Regions from separate parts of the Bradyrhizobium ottawaense genome, predicted to be linked through region 1. Evidence: riboswitches for the same ligand, from Rfam matches in the RefSeq annotation. Region 1 holds a riboswitch; each other region holds the start of a gene.
The links. A riboswitch is a leader RNA that binds a small molecule or an ion and turns the genes downstream of it on or off. The one in region 1 is predicted to bind cobalamin.

Region 1 (6,311 bases):
CCGCCCTGCCCGCGCCTCTCGTGCCGACGCTGCCGCGTCCACCGCAAGCCCGGCTCGCGATGCGTGACGACACATGATCGCCCCTCTTGGTGAGCCGGGATGGACCACACATACGCCGAAACCGAATTTCGGTAAAGTGGAATATTTTCAGCGACGCGGATTGACAGAGGGCGACACAGGCTACGGCCACGAGCGGCCGCTCAGGCCGACATCGCACGCTTGCGTCCGGCCGGGTCGACCAGACGGACGATCTCGCAGACGGCGACGAGGCCGGCGAGCCAGACGGCGCAGGTCAGGGCGATGCGCGTCACGATGGCGGCGGTGAAGGCGCCCTCGCCGCCGAGGAACGGCGTCGCGGCGAGCAGCGCGATCTCGTAAATCCCGTAGGCGGCGATGAGCGTGATCGCCAGCGCCAACGGCGTGCGGCCCTGCGGCAGCAGGCCGAGCACCACCGACGAGGCCGCGGTCGCCAGAAGCGCAGCCGCGCCGATGACAAAGCCCCAGGCAATCGTGCTGGCATCAACGGGATAATGCAGCACGCCGAAACCGATGATCTGGTTGACGAGCCAGGCGCCGGTGACGACGAGCAGCGCCGGACGCTGCGGCAGCATCGCCGCGGCAATGACGGCGAAGGCCGCGAACGGCGTGGCGCACGCGAACGCAAAGCTTGCGAGCGCGCATGACGCCGTCAGCAGCGCAAAGCAGAACATCGGCGCAAGGCGCGGCGCGACCGGGTGAAGCCGGAAGCGATCGTCACCAGACGGCAGGATGCCGAGAGCCATGGTTGAATCTCCTTCTCTTCGAATTCTAGTCCGTTTGAGGGCGTGTGACGGCCCTGGCGAAAATCAGAACGTTGCGCCGGCCTTGAGCAGATAGGTGCGGCCGGGCAGCGGATAGGCACTGAAGCGGCCGTCCGTGAAGGTGCTCGCGATGGCGTAGTCGTAGTAGAGCGCGTTCAGCACATTGTTGACGCTGAGGGACCAGAAGTAGCGCTCAACCTGGCCGCTGAGCTTGAGATCGATCGTGCCGTTGGCGGGGATCGGCTTCTGGGTGCCCGCCTGGTCGTTGTCCATGCGACGCTCGCTCCAGAAGCGCGCGGTGGCATCGAGCACCACGTAATTCTGCCAGATGTTCCAGGTGACACCCGCACTCGCCGTGTAGCGCGAGACCAGCGGCACGTCGTTGCCGGCCCAGATGCCTTCGCGGAAGACCGCACTTGTATAGGCCACGCCGGAGCGCAGCAGCAGGGCGTCGTTGACGCGATAGGACAGACTGGTCTCAGAGCCGTAGCGGCGGGTCGGATCAAGATTTGTGTTGTAGAACAGGACCGGATTGAAATGGACCTCGTTGGTGAGATCCATCAGATAGAGACTGCTCTGCAGCTGCAACCCGCCGCCCTTGATGCGAACACCGCCCTCGATGTCCTGCGAGGTCTGGGTCTTGAGCTGGAACGTTTGCGGGATCGCAGCGAAGGTCAAGGGATCGAACGAAGGCCCTGAGGACAGGCGCTCGTCGACATCAGGCGTGCGGAACGCGCGCGCTACGCGGCCGAACAGCGAGACCTGGTCGTTCAGACGATGCTCGGCGCCGAGATGCAGCGCATATTGGGTCTCGTTGCTCGTCAGCGGCAACGCGCCGATGTCGGCGTTGAACGGAGCTGCCGGGTCGAAATTGTCGCGTGCCGCAAGACTGACGTTCTGCACCCGCGCGCCGTAGGAGATGTCTGTCGTGGGGGCGATTCCCAATGTGTGCTGGAAATAACCCGCAACGGTCCGCTGCCTGAGGTCGTAATTGTGCCAGGGGGCGAGCCCCTGCCCGGCGCCGCGGTTCTGCTCAAAGCTCGCATCGTAATAGTCGATGCCAGTCAGAAGCTGCGACGGCATGCCGAGCAGCAGGCTCTTCACGCTGAGCCGCGGCGTGATCGACCATGTCGTCAGATGGGAACCGACATAGGTCGACGAGAAGAAGGCCGGAACCGGCGTCGGGCTGGAAAAGAATGCACTCTGCTGCTTCTTGTCGCGCACGCCGCCGTCGACGATGAGATCGACGCCGCTGATCAGGGTCTTGGTGAAACCCGCAGTCGCGCCAAAACCCTGCTGGTTGGCGTAGTTGAACAGCGTGCTGGTCCCTCGCCGGTTGGCCCTGAGCTCGTCGAGGCCGATCGAGGGATCGACGGTGCGGCCGCCCGGCAGTCGCAGCTCCTGATTATCACCGGTAACCGTGAGAAAAGCAGTCAGGCCTGGCGTGGTGTAATTGAGATTGCCGACGCCATTCTGCTGGGAATAGCGGTTGTTGTCGCGATAGCCATCGGTCCTGACCGTATTGCCGTAGAACGAGGTCGACCACCGACCGGAATTGAGCGAGGTCGACACGTTGCCGAGCCTGGTGTTGAACGAGCCGAAGCCGGCCTCGATGCGCGCGGTCACGGGCGGTCCGCCGACGCCGTTTTTGGTGACGATGTTGATCACACCGCCGACCGCGTTGTCGCCATAGAGCACCGCGCCGGAATTGCCGCGCGTCACCTCGATGCGCTCGATGGAATTGAGCGGGATGGTGGAGAGATCCACCTGCGCCATGTCGACGTCGTTCAGCCGCCGGCCGTTGACCAGCACCAGCGTGTTGGCAGTGGCAAAGGCGCCGAAGCCACGCAGGTCCACGCTGGTCTTGGCGCCGATCTGGCCGCCATAGAACGTCGTGATCTGGGCCCCCGGCGTTTGCGTCGCAATGATCTCGGCGAGCGTCTGCGATGGCGAATGCGCGATATCGGCTGCCGTGATGACGGTCGTCGCGGCCCCGACGATGCCGCCGCTGCCGGCGGCAGCCTCACCGCCGGAGCCGGATGAGCCGGCGCCATTGCCTGCCGGCGCGACATTCGTCCTCACCCCCGCCTCGCCATCGCCGATCGCCCTGGCGCGCGTTCGGTTCTGATCGTCGGACCTGGTCACCTCGATCGGCGGCAATTGCTCGGCAAGCGCCTGCTGGGCGAAGGCGGAGGACGGATCGAGCGAATGCAGGGAAACGGATGCGAGCAGGCCGGCGGCAAAGCGCCTGGCGGCAGAGACGAGACGGGACACAATGGTAACCTCGGTATGACGTCAGTGGCACGTCACAGCGAACGAGGTTTCACGGCAGAGCGATGGATTGCTCCGGTGAAGCTAATGTCTGTACTCCCCGACCGACATCTTCGCGTGTGACCACGGCTGACGGCAGGTCTCCTGGCTCGCGGGTCGTGACCTTGCGTCGCCTTCCCAGGACCGAGTTTCCCAGTGGCATGAGACGAAAGATTCACCGCTTACAGTTGCGGGGGCAGCCGTGGCGTTGAGATAATCCCGGCGTTGGGACAATCCCGCACCACATTCCCTTTTGATCTCCATGAGGAGAACCGTCGCCGATCATTTACGAGCCGTTCGCCCCGCGAGTCAATCGACCGTTGGGTGCCGGCCGCTCAGGTCCGCCCGCGCACACGTTGCGCCTGGGCCCAGGCGACAGCGACATCGCGGGGCGGAACATCGACGCGCTTGATCGGGGTCAATTCGCCGGAGGCCGAGACGATCGCGGTCTCCTCGCGCCGGCAACGCGTGCAGACGAAGCGGACCTCGTGCGGGGACGCCGTCCAGCTCGACCGCTTCACGTTGGCTGCCATCGGCCAGGCATCGCAATGCGAGCACGACACCAGAAACCGGCCGGGATCGAGCATACCCATTTCCATCGGACTCCGCGTCCTGCCCACTTGCTTCAATGATTGACCCATGTGAATCGTTCCGGTGCCCAGGCACCGCCCATTCCACGGGTTGCATTCCTACAAGGCAGAGGCGGTGCGCTCAGCGCGCGCCCTTGAGGGTGCAGGAGGTCGTGCAGGTGACCGTGGTGCCGCGATCGCACGATTTGCAGGCATTGACGCACTGGTTCATGTCGCGGGGATTGTAGCTGTAGTTCCGCATCGGGCAGGTCGGCGTCGAGCCGGTGATATCCTGCTCCTGGTCGCAGGCCGCCGTCATGAGCGCGAATATGATCACGGCAACGAGGCGCATGTGATTGCCCTGTCAAGCATGGCAAATGACACTCGCGAGGTGCGCTGCATTGCAGCGAACCCCGGCCTTTCCACCACGAGCGATCGCTCGCGAGGTCAAGGATGCGCGCCAAACCTTAAGATCGGATTGCAGCCGGCGTCAGGCAGCAGCCTTGGTCGCGATCGCCTGCCGCATGTCCACCGCCAGCTGACGGTATTGCTCCGAGAGTTTCAGATAGAACTCGCGCTTGGTGCTGTCGGTGGCGAGCTTGGCGATCAGCTCACATTCGGCGGTGAGCGTCTCGAACCGTTCCAGCCTGTCCTGAAGTTCCGTCATCGGCGTGTCCCCGTCAAACGCCTCAAGGACATCCAACCTAAGCCCGGGAAATAGGTCACGGCGAACATCGTTATCGAGCAGAAACGTTTTTTCCGACAGGGCGAGCTGGCGCAACAAAAACGGCTATTTCTGCTCCAGCCGCCAGGCGCCGTCCCACCCCTCTTCCGGCGGCTTGGCCTCGAGCTGCGCGATGCGGCCGAGCATCGTGCGCGAGGGGCCGTCGCCGGGGACGGCTTCGAGCGCGGCGTTGAAGGCGGCGCGCGCCTCGTCGAAGCGGCGGGCCCGATAGGCGGCGAGCGCTTCGGCATAATGCGTGCGCAGGCTGTCCTGCGCGCCGGTGAGTGCGCCCGCCCGCGCCATCACCTCGAAGATCGGCTGCGGCGCGCTCTGGCCCGCGACCGCCAGACGATCGATCTCGCGCAATTCGAGCCGCGCTCCGATCGCGTCAGCAGTTGCCTGCGAGATCAGGATGCGGGTTCCGTAGACCTTGTTGACGGCCTCCAGCCGCGAGGCCAGGTTCACGGCGTCGCCCATCACGGTGAAGCTCATCATCAGCTCGGAGCCGATGCTGCCGGTCAGGACCTCGCCGGTGGCGATGCCGATCCGCAGGTCACACGGCGCCGGCATGGCGCGGATGCCGAGCAGGTCGGGCAGCTGCTTCTGCAGCGCGGGCACCTGGTCGACCATCTCGGTTGCGGCGATGCCGGCCAGGAGCGCCTGCTCGTCTTCCTCGATGAAGGGCGGGCCCCAATAGGACATGATGGCGTCGCCGATATATTTGTCGATGATGCCGCGATTACCCCTGATCGGTCCGGACATCACCGTGAAATAGTGGTTCATCACCCTGACGAGGCCGCGCGGGGTCATGCCCTCGCTCATCGAGGTGAAGCCGCTCATGTCGCAGAACATGATGGTCATGACCCGGCGCTCGCCGTCGATCGCGACCTCGGGCCGGTCGATCAGCCCCTGCACCACCTTGGGATCGATGTAGCGGCCAAAGGTCTCGCGGATGCGCTCGTTGTGCCTGAGCTGCTCGGTCATGCGGTTGAAAGCCGCGGCGAGCTCGCCGATCTCGTCCTGCGTGGAGACGGTGATGGTCTTGTCGAAGCGGCCGGCCTCGACCTCGCGGGTGCCGGCGAGCAGCAGCCGCACCGGGCGCGTGATGCCGCTGGACACCAGGAGCGCAAAGGCAAAGCCGACGATCGCCGCGAGCAACGTCACGATGCCAGAGACGATGATCGCTTGGTGCTGATGGCCGATCACCTGCGACGTGCTGGCGAAGACCTGCTTGAGCATGTCGGCCCGGATCGCATCGATCTTCTGGTTGAACTGGTCGCGCAGCGCGTCGATATGCTCGAGCGTGATCCGCGCTTCCGCCATCTGCTGTGCGTCGATCTGGTTGAGGAGTTTCGCGTGGCTCTCCTTCTGATCGCGGCGCAGCTCGCCGACGGCGGTCTCGATGCGGGTCTCGATCCGTGCCAGCGCGGCGTTGTCGGACGGCGTGCGAGGGTCGTCTATGATCGCGTTGATCAGCTTGCGCGCGCGCTCGGCCTCCTCCTCGATCTTGCGGTCGGCGTCCTCGAACTCGCGAAGGCGCGCCGCATAGGCCTCCTCGTCCGAGGACGCCTGCATCTTCGTCATGATCATCCGCCGCAGCGCCACCGATCGCTCCAGCGAGCGGATGTTGACGCGCGCGAGATCGCCATAGGCCGGGATGTAGCGGTTGGTCAGCTCGTCGAGCAGGACGCCGACCTGGCTCGACATCACCATCGACAGGATCGAGGTGACCAGCATCAGGACGATCAATCCGAGGGCGATACCGACGATCTTGCGCCTGATCGACTGGTTGAAAATCGGCATAGCTGCAGGGACAAAGGCCAAAGGGACGGAGCAAGGGAACTCCATACACCGGATCTTGCTGCGGGAACACGCGCAATCTGGTTCCTCCTGGCGCCCAGGACCATG
Region 2 (6,311 bases), 1.4 Mb from region 1:
AACCGGCATCGCCGCAGGCGGCGTTGCGCTGAAGCTCGCGGTCGAGACCGTGCGTGAGCAGGGCATCACGTCGTTCGCGGCGCGGACGCTGGCCACCACAGTCCTCGTCTTCACTTTCTTCGAGATCCTGCCGCACTTCCCGGTCGGCGTCTCCGAGGTGCACTTCATTCTCGGCTCGACACTGTTCCTGCTGTTCGGCGCGGCGCCGGCGGCGTTCGGCCTTGCCTTCGGTCTGCTGCTCCAGGGCGTGTTCTTCGAGCCGGCCGACATCCCGCAATACGGCATGAACGTCACCACGCTGCTGGTGCCGCTGTTCGCGATCCAGGCGATCGCCACACGGATCATCTCGCGCAACACCGCCTATGTCGATTTGAAGTATCGGCAGGCGTTGGCGCTCTCGACGACCTACCAGGCCGGCGTGATCGCCTGGGTGGCGTTCTGGGCGCTCTATGGCTCGGGCTTTGCGATGAGCAACCTCGCCAACATCGCGACGTTCGCGGCGTCCTATGCGCTCGTCATCGTGATCGAGCCGCTCGCCGATCTCGCGGTGCTGGCACTGGCGAAGTCGCTGCGCGGCGTCACCGCGCCCGGCCTCGTCACCCCGCGCCTGCACAACGCGGCCTGAGAGACAAGCGAACGGGCGGCCAGCAGGGCCGCCCGTCGCGTTCGCGATGCTCACACTCTCCCTGATAGGCATCGGTTGCGGCGATCCCGACCAGCTCACGCGCGCCGCTGTTCAGGCGATCAACGCCGCCGATCTCGTCCTGATTCCGCGCAAGGGGGCGGCAAAGTCCGATCTCGCCGATCTCAGGCGGACGATCTGCGCGGACGTGCTCACCAGCGACAAGACAATCATTGCCGAATTCGACCTTCCCGTGCGCGACGCTGGTGAAGCTGACTATCGCAAGGGCGTGGACGATTGGCATGATGCGGTTGCCGCGGCCTGGTCGAAAGCGATCGCAAACCATCTCGAAGGCGAAGGCAAGGTTGCGCTGCTGATCTGGGGCGATCCCTCGCTCTATGACTCCTCGCTGCGCATTGCACGACGGCTCAATCCGTTGCCGACGATCGAGGTCGTGCCCGGTATCACCTCGATCCAGGCGCTGTGCGCGGCGCATGCGCTGCCGCTCAACGACATCGGCGAGCCTTTTCTGGTCACGACGGGGCGGCGCTTGCGCGAAGGCGGCTGGCCGCAAGATGTCGATACCGTGGTGGTGATGCTCGACGGCGGCACGGCGTTTCAATCGCTCGATCAGCGGGGCTTGCAGATCTGGTGGGGCGCCTATCTCGGCATGCCCGACCAGATCATCATGTCCGGCGCGCTCGCCGAGGTTGGCCCGCGCATCGTCGCGGCGCGGCAGGAAGCGCGCGAGCGGCACGGCTGGATCATGGACAGCTACATTCTCAAGCGCGCACGTTAAGCGAGGCAGCATGCTCCCCGAATGGGTCCCCCAGAACTGCCCCGATGTCTCCGCGGCCCATCGCGAGGCGGCGATTGCGCGGCAGGCGCAACTGACAAAACCGACCGGCGCGCTCGGCCGGCTCGAGCAGCTCGCAATCGAGCTTGCGGGCCTGCAGGCGACCGAACAGCCGCGTGCCGCACGGGTGCCGATCATCATCTTCGCCGGCGACCACGGCATCGTCGCGCAGGGCGTATCGGCCTATCCGCAAGCCGTGACTATCGCGATGATGGCGAATTTCGCCGCCGGCGGCGCCGCGATCTCGGTGCTGGCGCGCGAGCTTGGCTCGAGCCTGGAGGTGGTCGACGCCGGCACGCTGGCGCAGGACGAGATGGCAGGAATCGTCACCGACAAGCCGCGCCACGGCACACGCGATTTCAGCGTCGAAGCCGCTCTCGCACCCGCCGAGCTGGGGTATGCGTTCGAGGCCGGCCAGCGCGCCGTCGCACGTGCGGCTGCCCATCAGCCTGATCTCCTGATCTTCGGCGAGATGGGGATCGGCAACACCACGACCTCGGCGGCAATCGCGGCGGGCCTGCTCGGCATCAGCGCCGAAGAGATTGCGGGGAGCGGCACCGGGATCGATGCGGCGGGGCGCGCGCACAAGTCCCGTGTGATTGATGCTGCGATCGCGCGTCACGGCGTTGGCGGCGCTTCGCCGGAAAAAATCCTATGCGCCGTTGGCGGCCTGGAGATCGCGGCGATCTCAGGTGCGATCATCGCGGCCGCGCAGCGCCGCATCCCTGTATTGATCGATGGCTTCATCGTATCGGTGGCGGCGCTGGCGGCGGCACGTCTCAATCCGTCGTGCCAGCCGTTCCTGCTGCCGTCGCATCAATCGGCGGAGCAAGGGCATCGGCTGGTGCTGCGCGCGCTGAACGTGCAGCCGTTGATCAGCCTCGATCTCCGGCTCGGCGAGGGATCGGGCGCCGCCATCGCGCTGCCGCTGGTGCGCCTCGCCTGCAGCCTCCACAACGGCATGGCGACGTTTGCGCAGGCCAATGTGCCGGATCGTCCTAACTGATCCGCTGATTGACGGAGACGACGCGCCAGCCGCTCAGGAGGCGATCGATCCGGGTCAGCGACAGCGGATCGACCACGAAGCGCAAGGCCGCCGTCGGCGTCAGGTCCAGCGCGATGCAGAGCGCGGCGCGGATGGTGCCGGAATGCACGACGAGCGTGGCCGATCCGGCTGCGATCCGCGACAGGCCCAGCCGGACACGCGCGACCTGATCCGCAAAGCTCTCGCCGCCCGGCGGTCGTCCGCCAGCTGGATCGTTCCAGAACTGCGCATAGGCCTCACCGCGGGTCGCCTCGAGTTCGTCATGGCGATGGCCGGTCCAGTCACCAAAATCCTGCTCGCGGAATTCACTGACGGGCTCCGGCTCGAGGCCCAGCGCGCGCGCCGTCTCGACCGTACGCCGCGACGGGCTGGCATAGCCGGCGGCATCCGGTGGCAGGTGCCGTCGCACAGCGTCCAGTTGCGCGCGATCGCTGAGATCGGCCGGCGCGTCGGACGCGTGGATCGTGCCTGTGACGCCCGCGACGGGCGCGTGCCGTATCAACCAGAGGAAGGTCTCGCCTTCCATGCTCATCTCCAAGGAAGTTGGTCGTTGTGGCCATAACGCCGCAACTGGCACATTGACTCTGTTGTGATGGTAATCCTAGATGCTCGCGACGGTTTCCCCGAGAGGGGATGAAAAGGGAATACGGTGCGGGGACATTGTCCCCAACGCCGTGGCTGCCCCCGCAACTGTGAGCGGATAATCCTTCGTCAGAAGCCACTGGGTCCTCGGTCCCGGGAAGGCGACGAAGTGGTGATGACCCGCGAGCCAGGAGACCTGCCGTCAGCCGTGGTCACACGCGAAGATGTCGGTCGGGGAGTACAGACATTCGGCTTCATCGGACGGCTGAAGGGCCAAAAGGTGAGACCTCGTTCGCTGTGACGTGCCACTGACGTCATACCGAGGCCCGAAACCGTGTCTTCCATCCGTATCGTACGACCGCGAAAATTCCTGCTCGCCTCCGCGGCACTCACATCCTTTGCCGCTCTCGATCCGCCCGCTGCGCTGGCGCAGCAGGCCCGAGAGCCCCTGCCGCCGGTCGAGGTGTCGCCGGCCCAATCCCGCAAGCAGGCCAAGCCTGCCGGCCGGGAGGCGCAGAGCACGCGCCGCGCAGCAGCGCGCAGGCCGGCGACCGCAGCAGCGATGCCGAAGCCTGCCGTGCCGACTGCGGCACCCCCGACGCCGCTCAACAGCAATGCCGTGGCCGAAAGCGCCTCGCGGCTCGGCCTGACGGTGCGCGAGACGCCCGCGACCGTCGAGGTGATCTCCGCGGAGACCATGCGCGAGCAGGGTTATCGCACCGTGTCCGACGTGGCGCAGGGGGCGGTCGGCGTCACCTCCGGCGATAATCCGGCCGAGCCTTCCGCCTTCTCGATGCGCGGCTTCACCAACAGCCAGATCAACACGCTCTACAACGGCATCAAGATCGGTCCGCAGAACATGACCTCGCGGATCATGGACACCGCCAATCTGGAAGCCGTGGAATTCCTGAAGGGCCCGGCATCGCTGATCTCGGGCGAGGGCGCCGCCGGCGGGGCGATCAATTTTGTGACCAAGCAGCCGCACACGGGAGCGATCCGGAACGAAGCTGATTTCTCCTGGGATTCGCTGAATTCGTTCCGCGCGCATTACGGCTCGGGCGGCAGCACCAATGTGCAGGGCCTCGACTACCGCTTCGACATCAGCAGTTCGGCGCTCAACGGCTTTGCCGACGACACCAATACCAAGATGCTCGATGTGTCGGGCCAGCTCAACTATCGCATCTCGGACAGTCTCAAGATCTGGGGCGCGATCGAGTATCGCGAGGATCGCTCGAAAGCCTATTGGGGCGCGCCGCTGGTGCCGATCGCTTTCAGTGGATCGCACGCGACGACGGGGATCGTCTCCGGCAACTACTTCAACAGGACTGATCTTGGGGCTGTCACGATCGACGACCGCACCTTCAATACCAACTACAATGTCCTCGACAACCGCAATGTCGCGCAGGAGGTGTGGCTGCGCGGCGGTTTCGAGCTGAAGCTGGCGCCGGACCTGACGCTGAAAAGTCAGGCCTATGGTTACGGTGCGGAGCGCACCTGGTTCAACAACGAGATCGAGGCGTTCGATTCCACCAACAACCAGGTGTATCGCGAGCGCTTCTATGTCGCGCACAGCCAGCGCCTCGTCGGCAACATCACCGATTTGATCTGGGACACGAATATCGCAGGCTTCGACAACCGGCTGGTCACGACGCTGTCGTCGAGCTATCTCGACTTCGTCAGGCCGGGCGCGGCAAACTTCCCGAACGATTATGTTTCGCTGGTCGATCCCAACCGCGGCTTCTACGGTCTGCTCACGACCAAGCAGCAGACCGCGCGTATCGACAACGAGGCGCTGTCGTTCGAGGACCGGCTGAAGCTGACGCGGACCTTCGCGCTGATCGGCGGCCTGCGCGTCGAGCATATCGGGCTCGATCGCAACTCGACGGATGCCGCCGGCCTGGTGAACGCGGGCTTCCCGTTCACGAAAGACTGGGCGCCGGTGACGGGCCGCATCGGCTATACGTGGGAGGTCGTGCCCGGCATGACTTTCTTCAGCCAGTACGCCACCGGCGCCGACGTCTCCGCGAACACCAGCTTCCTGTTGTCGCCGACCCAGCCGCTCGACCTGACGACCTCGCGTACCTACGAGACCGGCGTCAAGCACCTGTTCTGGGACAACAGGGCGGAGTGGTCTTTCTCGGCCTACGACATCGTGCGCAAGAACGTCTATGCCGCGGCCGGCGGCATGGCGCTCAACATCGCCGGGCGACAGGAGTCGAAGGGCGTCGAGCTCGCCGCTTCGGTCCGTCCGATCGATCCACTGCGTCTGTGGGGCAACATCGCCTATGTCGACGCCCGCTATGCCGACTACAATTTCGTCGGCGGCTCGTTCTCCGGCAATACGCCGCCGAACGTGCCGCGCATCGTGGCGAATGCGGGTGCATCCTGGCGCTTCTTCACGCCCTGGCCGGTGGAGCTCGGCATCACCGGCCGCCATGTCGGCGACCGCTACAACACCGATGCCAATGTCGTGACGATGAAGGCGTATACCGTCGCCGACGTCTACGCCTTCGTCGATATCCCCAAGACGGTATTCAACGCGGTCGACCAGGCCCGCCTGACCTTCCGCGTGCGCAACATCACCGATAAGCGCTATGCGATCTGGGGCGATCCATTCTATCCCGACCAGATCCTCCTCGGTGCGCCGCGCACCTATGAGCTCTCGGCCGCGTTCAAATGGTAGGGCGCTGAACGGATGATGAGCGCGATCGTCGTTACGCATCGCTGGCTCGGGATCGCGTTCTGCCTGCTGTTCGCGATGTGGTTTGCGACGGGGATCGTGATGCACTTCGTTCCGTTTCCGTCGCTGACGGAAGCGGAACGGTTTGCCGGCCTTGCGCCGGTGGATCGCGGAGCGGCGAGGATCCCGGTTGTGGAGGCGGTCGCTGCGAGCGGGGTCGCGGGCGCCGTGCACGTCCGGCTGATCCAGCGGAGCGATGCAGCGGTCTACATCGTGTCGGGATCATCGCGCGTGCGCGCGGTCCGCGCCTCCGACGGAGGCGATGCGTCGGTCGCGATTGCCGATACCGCGCTTGCCATCGCGCGGGAGCACGGGCGCAATCGCGGGCCCGATGCCGCGCGGGCCGCGGTCGTTGCGCTCTCGGACCATGATCAGTGGAGCGTGCCGAACGGCTTCGATCGCCACCGGCCGCTGTTTCGTGTGGCGCTCGGCGATGCCGCCGGGACGGAAGTCTATGTCTCCTCGT
Region 3 (6,311 bases), 1.4 Mb from region 1:
AACACCGGGCAGGATGCGGCGTCGAATGGTGTCGTGCCGTCGTCGCCCATGGCCGAGAACGCCGTTGCATTGACGATCGCCGCCGGAGGATTTTGCGCAAGATACGCGCGCAGCCAATCCGCAACGCCCGCAGCCTTCAGCGACGTGACGAACGCGCCACAAGTGTCAAATCCCTTCTGACGCAACGTCGCGATCAGGGCATCGACCGGGCCGGTGTCGGCAGCGGTGAGATAGGAGCGATAGAACGTCACCAGCGCGCGCGGCCTGCCCTCGCCGCCCACCGGCGCAGCAATGACACCACGCGCGGGATCGTAGAACCCCATCTCGGGCGCGGTCGTCTCGCCGATAACTGGCCCGGCATAGAGGCCCGAGGCCAGCGCGAGCTGTGCAATCGCGGCCTGCGCCGCGACCGGGCCGCCGGTGTCGCAGAGCACCTTGAGCCGGCGCAGCGTCGAGACCGGCAAGGTCGAGTATGCATCGAGCCGCGTGTCGTCACGGCCATCGGCCGGTAGCACGGCCAGCACAATGCCACGGTCCTTCGCAAGCTGTTGCAGGGCCGCAAGCCCATACGGCCAGTAGGACTCCCCGCCGATCAACCGCACCAGAATGCCGCGCGCCTGCGACAGCGTGCGCTCGATATAGGTGTCGACCGACAGCGGATGACGCAGCTCAGCAAGGTTCGCGAGCCGCAGCGTCGGCAGGTTCTCGCGGCCACGCCGCCAGCCGGCTGCGAACGCCGCGAGATCCGAATCCGAATACGAGAGCACCACGAGATCGGCCGGGTCCTGGCCGATATCCCTTGGCGTCGCGGTCTCCTCCAGACCGCGGCTCTCGCGGAAGACGACGTGCATCAGATACCTAGTCCTGCCTTGATGGCGGCCTCGTCGATATCGCCGTGCTCGCCGATCACGACGAGCTTCGACCGCCTGTGACCGGCACCCCACGGCTTGTCGAACTGGTGGCGCACGCGCTCGCCGACGGCCTGCAGCAGCAACCGCATCGGCTTGCCCGCGACCGCGATGTAACCCTTGGCCCGCAGCACGTTCTGCTCGCGTGCCAGCTTCTGGACGGATGCGACCAGCGCATCGACGTCGGCGACTTCAGGAAGGTCGACCACGACGGAGGCGAAGTCATCGTGCTCGTGCTCCTCCTCGCCGTCATGATGCGAGGGGCGCGCGGCGAGATCGTTCTCGGCGGCGGCGCCGAGACCGAGGATGACGCGCGCATCGATCGCGCCGTCGGTCACGGGGAGCATCGGCACGCGGCGTGGCATCTCGGCAATAATCGCCGCCTTGGCCGCTTCAAGCCCCGCCGCGCCCGCAAGATCGGCCTTGGTCAGCAGCACGATATCGGCGCAGGCGATCTGATCCTCGAACACCTCCGACAGCGGCGTCTCGTGATCGAGATTTTGGTCTGCCGCCCGCTGCGCTTCGACGGCATCAGGATCCGGCGCAAAGCGGCCGGCGGCGACGGCCTCGGCATCGGCAAGTGCGATCACACCGTCGACGGTGATGCGCGAGCGGATCTCCGGCCAGTCGAACGCCTTCAGCAGCGGCTTCGGCAGCGCCAGGCCCGAGGTCTCGATCAGGATGTGATCGGGCCGCACGGGCCGCGCCAGCAGTTTTTCCATGGTCGGGATGAAATCGTCGGCGACCGTGCAGCAGATGCAGCCATTGGCGAGCTCGATGATGTTCTCCTCCGGGCAATTGGCATCGGCGCAGGATTTCAATATCTCGCCGTCGACGCCCTCACTGCCGAACTCGTTCACGAGCACCGCGAGCTTCTTGCCGCCGGCATTGCTGAGCAGATGCTGGATCAGCGTCGTCTTGCCGGAGCCGAGAAAACCGGTGACCACCGTCACAGGGACTTTTGCGAGCGAGTTCATTCGGCGGCCTCCGGCACGACGGCAATGGGGGGAATGCGGGCAAGCGATTGCTTGCGGAATATTTCCGGCCGGCTGCGCCAGGGCACGAGACCATCCGGCGCCGCCGCATAAGCCGCGGCGCCCGCGACCACATCCCGCGCATTCGCATCCGACAGGCGGCCATAGACATACGACCAGCGGCCGGGCGCGCTGAGCGCGACCGAGCAGCCCTGATTGCAGGCCGACAGGCATTCGACGGGAACCACATTGACGCCCTCGGGCACGCCGGCGTCGAGGATCGCCCCATGCAGGCGCTTGCCGGGCGTCGCCTCGCCCTCGCCAGGCGTCTCGCCGGCACGGCAGGTGATGCAGACGTGAAGTGTGACGGTCATCGCCTCTTCCAGATAACAGCGGGAGGCGATGAGGCACACGGACCATTCTTCAGAAGGCCCGTTTCCCCGTCGCGGAACACCCCGTCCGCCGGTCCAAAACTCGTCCGCGCTGGCAGGTCTCCCGGCTTGCGGAGCAGGGTTTTGCCCTTCGATCCCCGCCTTCCCGATTCCCGCGGGAATCAGTGGCTTCGGGCATCTCTCCGGTCACGGTCGCGGGGGCGGCTGCATTTTGGACCCAAATCTTGCCGATTCGGACCCTATCGCATTCCCTCTTCGCCTGTCATAGGACAGGAACCAACGCCGGGCCACCATTTGCCGGTGGCCGCCACTTGTCAAGCCGAAGGACCGGGACCGATGACGCCTGAACCGGATACAAAAACGGCCGAGGAAACCGACGCCCGCCACGCCACGAAAATGGCGAAGAAGAAGGCCGCCCGCGACAAGATCATGGCGACCAAGAGCGGCGAAAAGGGCCTCATCATCGTCCACACCGGCGCCGGCAAGGGCAAGTCCTCCTCGGCCTTCGGCATGATCGTCCGCTGCGTCGCCCATGGCTTCCCCTGTGCGGTCGTGCAGTTCATCAAGGGCGCCTGGGATACCGGCGAGCGACGCCTGCTCACCGGCCATTTCGGCGACCTCTGCCAGTTCCACGCCATGGGCGAAGGTTTTACCTGGGAGACGCAGGACCGCGCCCGCGACATCGCCGCCGCGCGCGCCGGCTGGGAGAAGGCCAAGGAGCTGATCCTCGATGAGAGCTTGCGCATGGTCGTGCTCGACGAGATCAACATCGCGCTGCGCTACGACTATCTCGACATCGCCGAGGTCGTCGAGTTTCTGACCACCTCGAAGCCGCCGATGACGCATGTCGTCCTCACCGGGCGCAACGCCAAGGACGAGCTGATCGAGATCGCCGATCTCGTCACCGAGATGACGCTGGTCAAGCATCCCTTCCGCTCCGGCATCAAGGCGCAGGCCGGCGTCGAGTTCTGAGTTCGATGGCGCGCGCATTGATGATCCAGGGGGCCGGCTCGGACGTGGGCAAGTCGCTCATCGTCGCAGGCCTTGCGCGTGCCTTCACGCGGCGCGGCCTGCGCGTGCTGCCGTTCAAGCCGCAGAACATGTCGAACAACGCCGCCGTCACCATCGATGGCGGCGAGATCGGCCGCGCCCAGGCGCTGCAGGCGCTGGCAGCAGGCGTCGAACCGCACACCGACATGAACCCCGTGCTGCTCAAGCCCGAGACCGATGTCGGCGCGCAGGTGATCGTCCACGGAAAGCGCATCGCGACTGCGCGCGCGCGTGACTACGCCGCGATGAAGCCCTCGCTGATGGGCGCGGTGCTGGAGAGCTTTGAGCGGCTGAAGGCACGCGCCGATCTAGTGCTGGTGGAAGGCGCCGGCAGTCCGGCCGAGGTGAATTTGCGTAAGGCCGACATCGCCAATATGGGTTTTGCGCGCAAGGCCGACGTGCCGGTCGTGCTGATCGGCGACATCGACCGCGGCGGCGTCATCGCCCAGCTCGTCGGCATCAAGACGGTGATCGACCCCGACGATGCCGCGATAATCCGGGGTTTTGTCATCAACAAGTTCCGCGGCGATCCCACCCTGTTCGACGACGGCTACAGGCTGATCGAGCAAAAGACCGCGTGGCGCGGCCTTGGCGTGCTGCCCTGGTTCGCCCGCGCCGGCGAGCTGCCGGCCGAGGATGCGCAGGGCCTCAGCGATGCGCGCAAGCCGGGCCAATGCAAGATCGCCTGCCTCGCGCTGTCGCGGATCGCCAATTTCGACGATCTCGATCCACTCAAGCTCGAGCCGGGCGTCGATCTCGTGATGGTACGCCCCGGCGAAGCCATCCCCGGCGATGTCCGCCTCGTCATCATCCCCGGCTCAAAGTCCACCCGCGGCGATCTCGCCTTCCTGCGCGCGCAAGGCTGGGACATCGATCTGCTCGCGCATCACCGCAGGGGTGGCTATGTGCTCGGCCTCTGCGGCGGCTATCAGATGCTGGGACGCAGCGTCGCGGACCCACAGGGAATTGAAGGTCCCGCGGGCGACACGGCGGGGCTCGGGCTGCTGGATGTGGACACGGTGATGAGTCCGCAGAAGACGCTGACGCGGGTTACGGCTGTGCATGCCGCTACGGATCAGCCGATCGAGGCGTACGAAATTCACATCGGCCGTACCGATGGGCCCGATCGTGCGCGCCCGTTTGCGACACTGAACGGCGAGACCGAAGGCGCGATCTCGCGCGATGGCCGCGTGCAGGGCAGCTACCTGCACGGCCTGTTCACGTCGGATGATTTCCGCAAGGCGTACCTCGCAAAGCTCGACATTCCCGCTGGCAACGAGCCCTACCACGCCCGGGTCGAGAGTGCGCTCGATGCGCTCGCCGACCACATCGAAAAGCATCTCGACGTCGAAGGTCTGCTTGCGCTAGCGCGCTAGCACCTCGGCAAGGCGCATCCATTCGGCTTCGCTGCCGGGAAGCCCGAGCCGAAGCCATGTCGGCTTTTGCGCAAAGACGCGCGACCAGATCTGGCTTTGTGCCAGTCTGTCTTGCGCGGCGAGCGCGTCGGGTGTCTCGTAGAGACGGAACAGCGGCGTCCCCCCAAGCAGCATCCAGCCTTGCGCTTGCGCTATGGCATCGAGGCGAACACAGTCCCGGGCAAGTCGCGCTGACGTGGTCTCAGCCCAGGCGTCGTCGCGCAGCGCGCGACAGCCGATCGCGATCGCCGCTCCCGAAACCGGCCATGGACCCGACATCGACGCAAGCTTGCCAATGTCGGCGGCATTGCCGATCGCGAAGCCGAGCCGCAGGCCGGCAAGGCCATAGAACTTTCCGAACGAGCGCAGGATCAGCAGTCCCGGTCGATCGGCTTCCGATGCAAGCGACAGCTGCGAAACGGCGTCGACGAAGCTCTCGTCGATGACGAGGCGGCCGACGCGCGGCAGCAGTGCGAGCAGATCCTTTGGTGCACGATGCTGTCCGCCGGGGTTGTTGGGATTGACGATCACCGCAAGATCCGCGCCCGCCAGCGCGTCGAGTTCCCTGACCTCCTGGACATCCCAGCCTGCGGCCGACAGAACCCCTGCGTATTCATTGTACGTCGGTCCGAGGATGCGGGCGCGGCCGGTTCGTAACAGCCGCGGCAGCAATTGAATGGCAGCCTGCGCGCCGCCCATCGCAACGATCGGTGCGCTGGTGCGATAGGCATGCTGCGCCGCCTGATGCAGGGCGTTGATGTCGGATTGCGAGGGCAGCGCATTCCAATAGTGCGCATCGATCTCGCCGACGGGATAAGGCAGCCGGTTGATCCCTGTCGACAGATCGATCCAATCTTCCGCGCGTCCGCCGAAACGCTGCTGTGCCAGATCCAGATTTCCACCGTGCTCGCGCATGTCCCGTTCTTTCATGCGAAAGCCAGGATCGCAAGGGTGCCAGCGAGCAGCACCATGGCGCGGCGGTAGACCGTCAGTGCCTCGGCGATATCAGCGGCGCGCGGATCGCGCGCGCCCTCGTTGAGCCAAGGCTCGTCGGTCGCGCTGCCGTGATAGATGCGGGGGCCGCTGAGCCGGACGCCAAGCGCCCCCGCCATGGCCGCCTCCGGCCAGCCGGCATTGGGCGAGCGGTGACGCCGTGCGTCGCGCGTCATGCACGACAACGCCTCCGATCGCCGCGGCGCTAGCAGCACGAACAAAAATCCGGTCAGCCGCGCCGGAATGAAATTGGCGACATCGTCGATGCGCGCCGCCGCCCAGCCGAAGGCCTCGTGCCGCTCGTTGCGATGGCCGATCATGGAGTCCAGCGTGTTGATCGCCTTGTAGCCGAGGATGCCCGGCAGGCCGAACAACGCGCCCCAGAACACCGGCGCCACGATGCCGTCGGAGGCATTTTCCGCAAGGCTCTCGATCGCCGCGCGCGCGATGCCGGCTTCATCGAGCGCTGCGGGATCGCGGCCGACGATCCGCGAAACCGCGTCGCGCGCGGCGGCGATATCGCCAGCCAGCAATGGATTTGCGACGGCGGCCACGTGATCATGCAGCGAGCGCAGCGCA

Region 2: linked by a shared signal. The riboswitch ahead of CIT37_RS26610 (TonB-dependent receptor) and the one ahead of CIT37_RS19855 (TonB-dependent receptor) in region 1 are both predicted to bind cobalamin.
Region 3: linked by a shared signal. The riboswitch ahead of CIT37_RS26695 (DUF1636 family protein) and the one ahead of CIT37_RS19855 (TonB-dependent receptor) in region 1 are both predicted to bind cobalamin.

The regions. Positions count from the first base shown of each region.
Region 1 is NZ_CP029425.2:4,146,872-4,153,182, reverse strand. Features, by position in the region: gene CIT37_RS19860 (hypothetical protein) at 201-782, opposite strand; gene CIT37_RS19855 (TonB-dependent receptor) at 846-3,074, opposite strand; cobalamin riboswitch at 3,189-3,402, opposite strand; gene CIT37_RS19850 (hypothetical protein) at 3,446-3,709, opposite strand; gene CIT37_RS19845 (hypothetical protein) at 3,822-4,031, opposite strand; gene CIT37_RS19840 (hypothetical protein) at 4,170-4,460, opposite strand; gene CIT37_RS19835 (adenylate/guanylate cyclase domain-containing protein) at 4,470-6,206, opposite strand.
Region 2 is NZ_CP029425.2:5,563,643-5,569,953, reverse strand. Features, by position in the region: gene CIT37_RS26630 (energy-coupling factor ABC transporter permease) at 1-625, shown strand, start outside; gene cobF (precorrin-6A synthase (deacetylating)) at 672-1,421, shown strand; gene cobT (nicotinate-nucleotide--dimethylbenzimidazole phosphoribosyltransferase) at 1,432-2,484, shown strand; gene CIT37_RS26615 (histidine phosphatase family protein) at 2,477-3,049, opposite strand; cobalamin riboswitch at 3,122-3,323, shown strand; gene CIT37_RS26610 (TonB-dependent receptor) at 3,440-5,788, shown strand; gene CIT37_RS26605 (PepSY domain-containing protein) at 5,801-6,311, shown strand, end outside.
Region 3 is NZ_CP029425.2:5,581,056-5,587,366, forward strand. Features, by position in the region: gene cobN (cobaltochelatase subunit CobN) at 1-851, opposite strand, end outside; gene cobW (cobalamin biosynthesis protein CobW) at 851-1,885, opposite strand; gene CIT37_RS26695 (DUF1636 family protein) at 1,882-2,256, opposite strand; cobalamin riboswitch at 2,351-2,570, opposite strand; gene cobO (cob(I)yrinic acid a,c-diamide adenosyltransferase) at 2,611-3,246, shown strand; gene CIT37_RS26705 (cobyric acid synthase) at 3,252-4,700, shown strand; gene cobD (threonine-phosphate decarboxylase CobD) at 4,689-5,654, opposite strand; gene cbiB (adenosylcobinamide-phosphate synthase CbiB) at 5,666-6,311, opposite strand, start outside.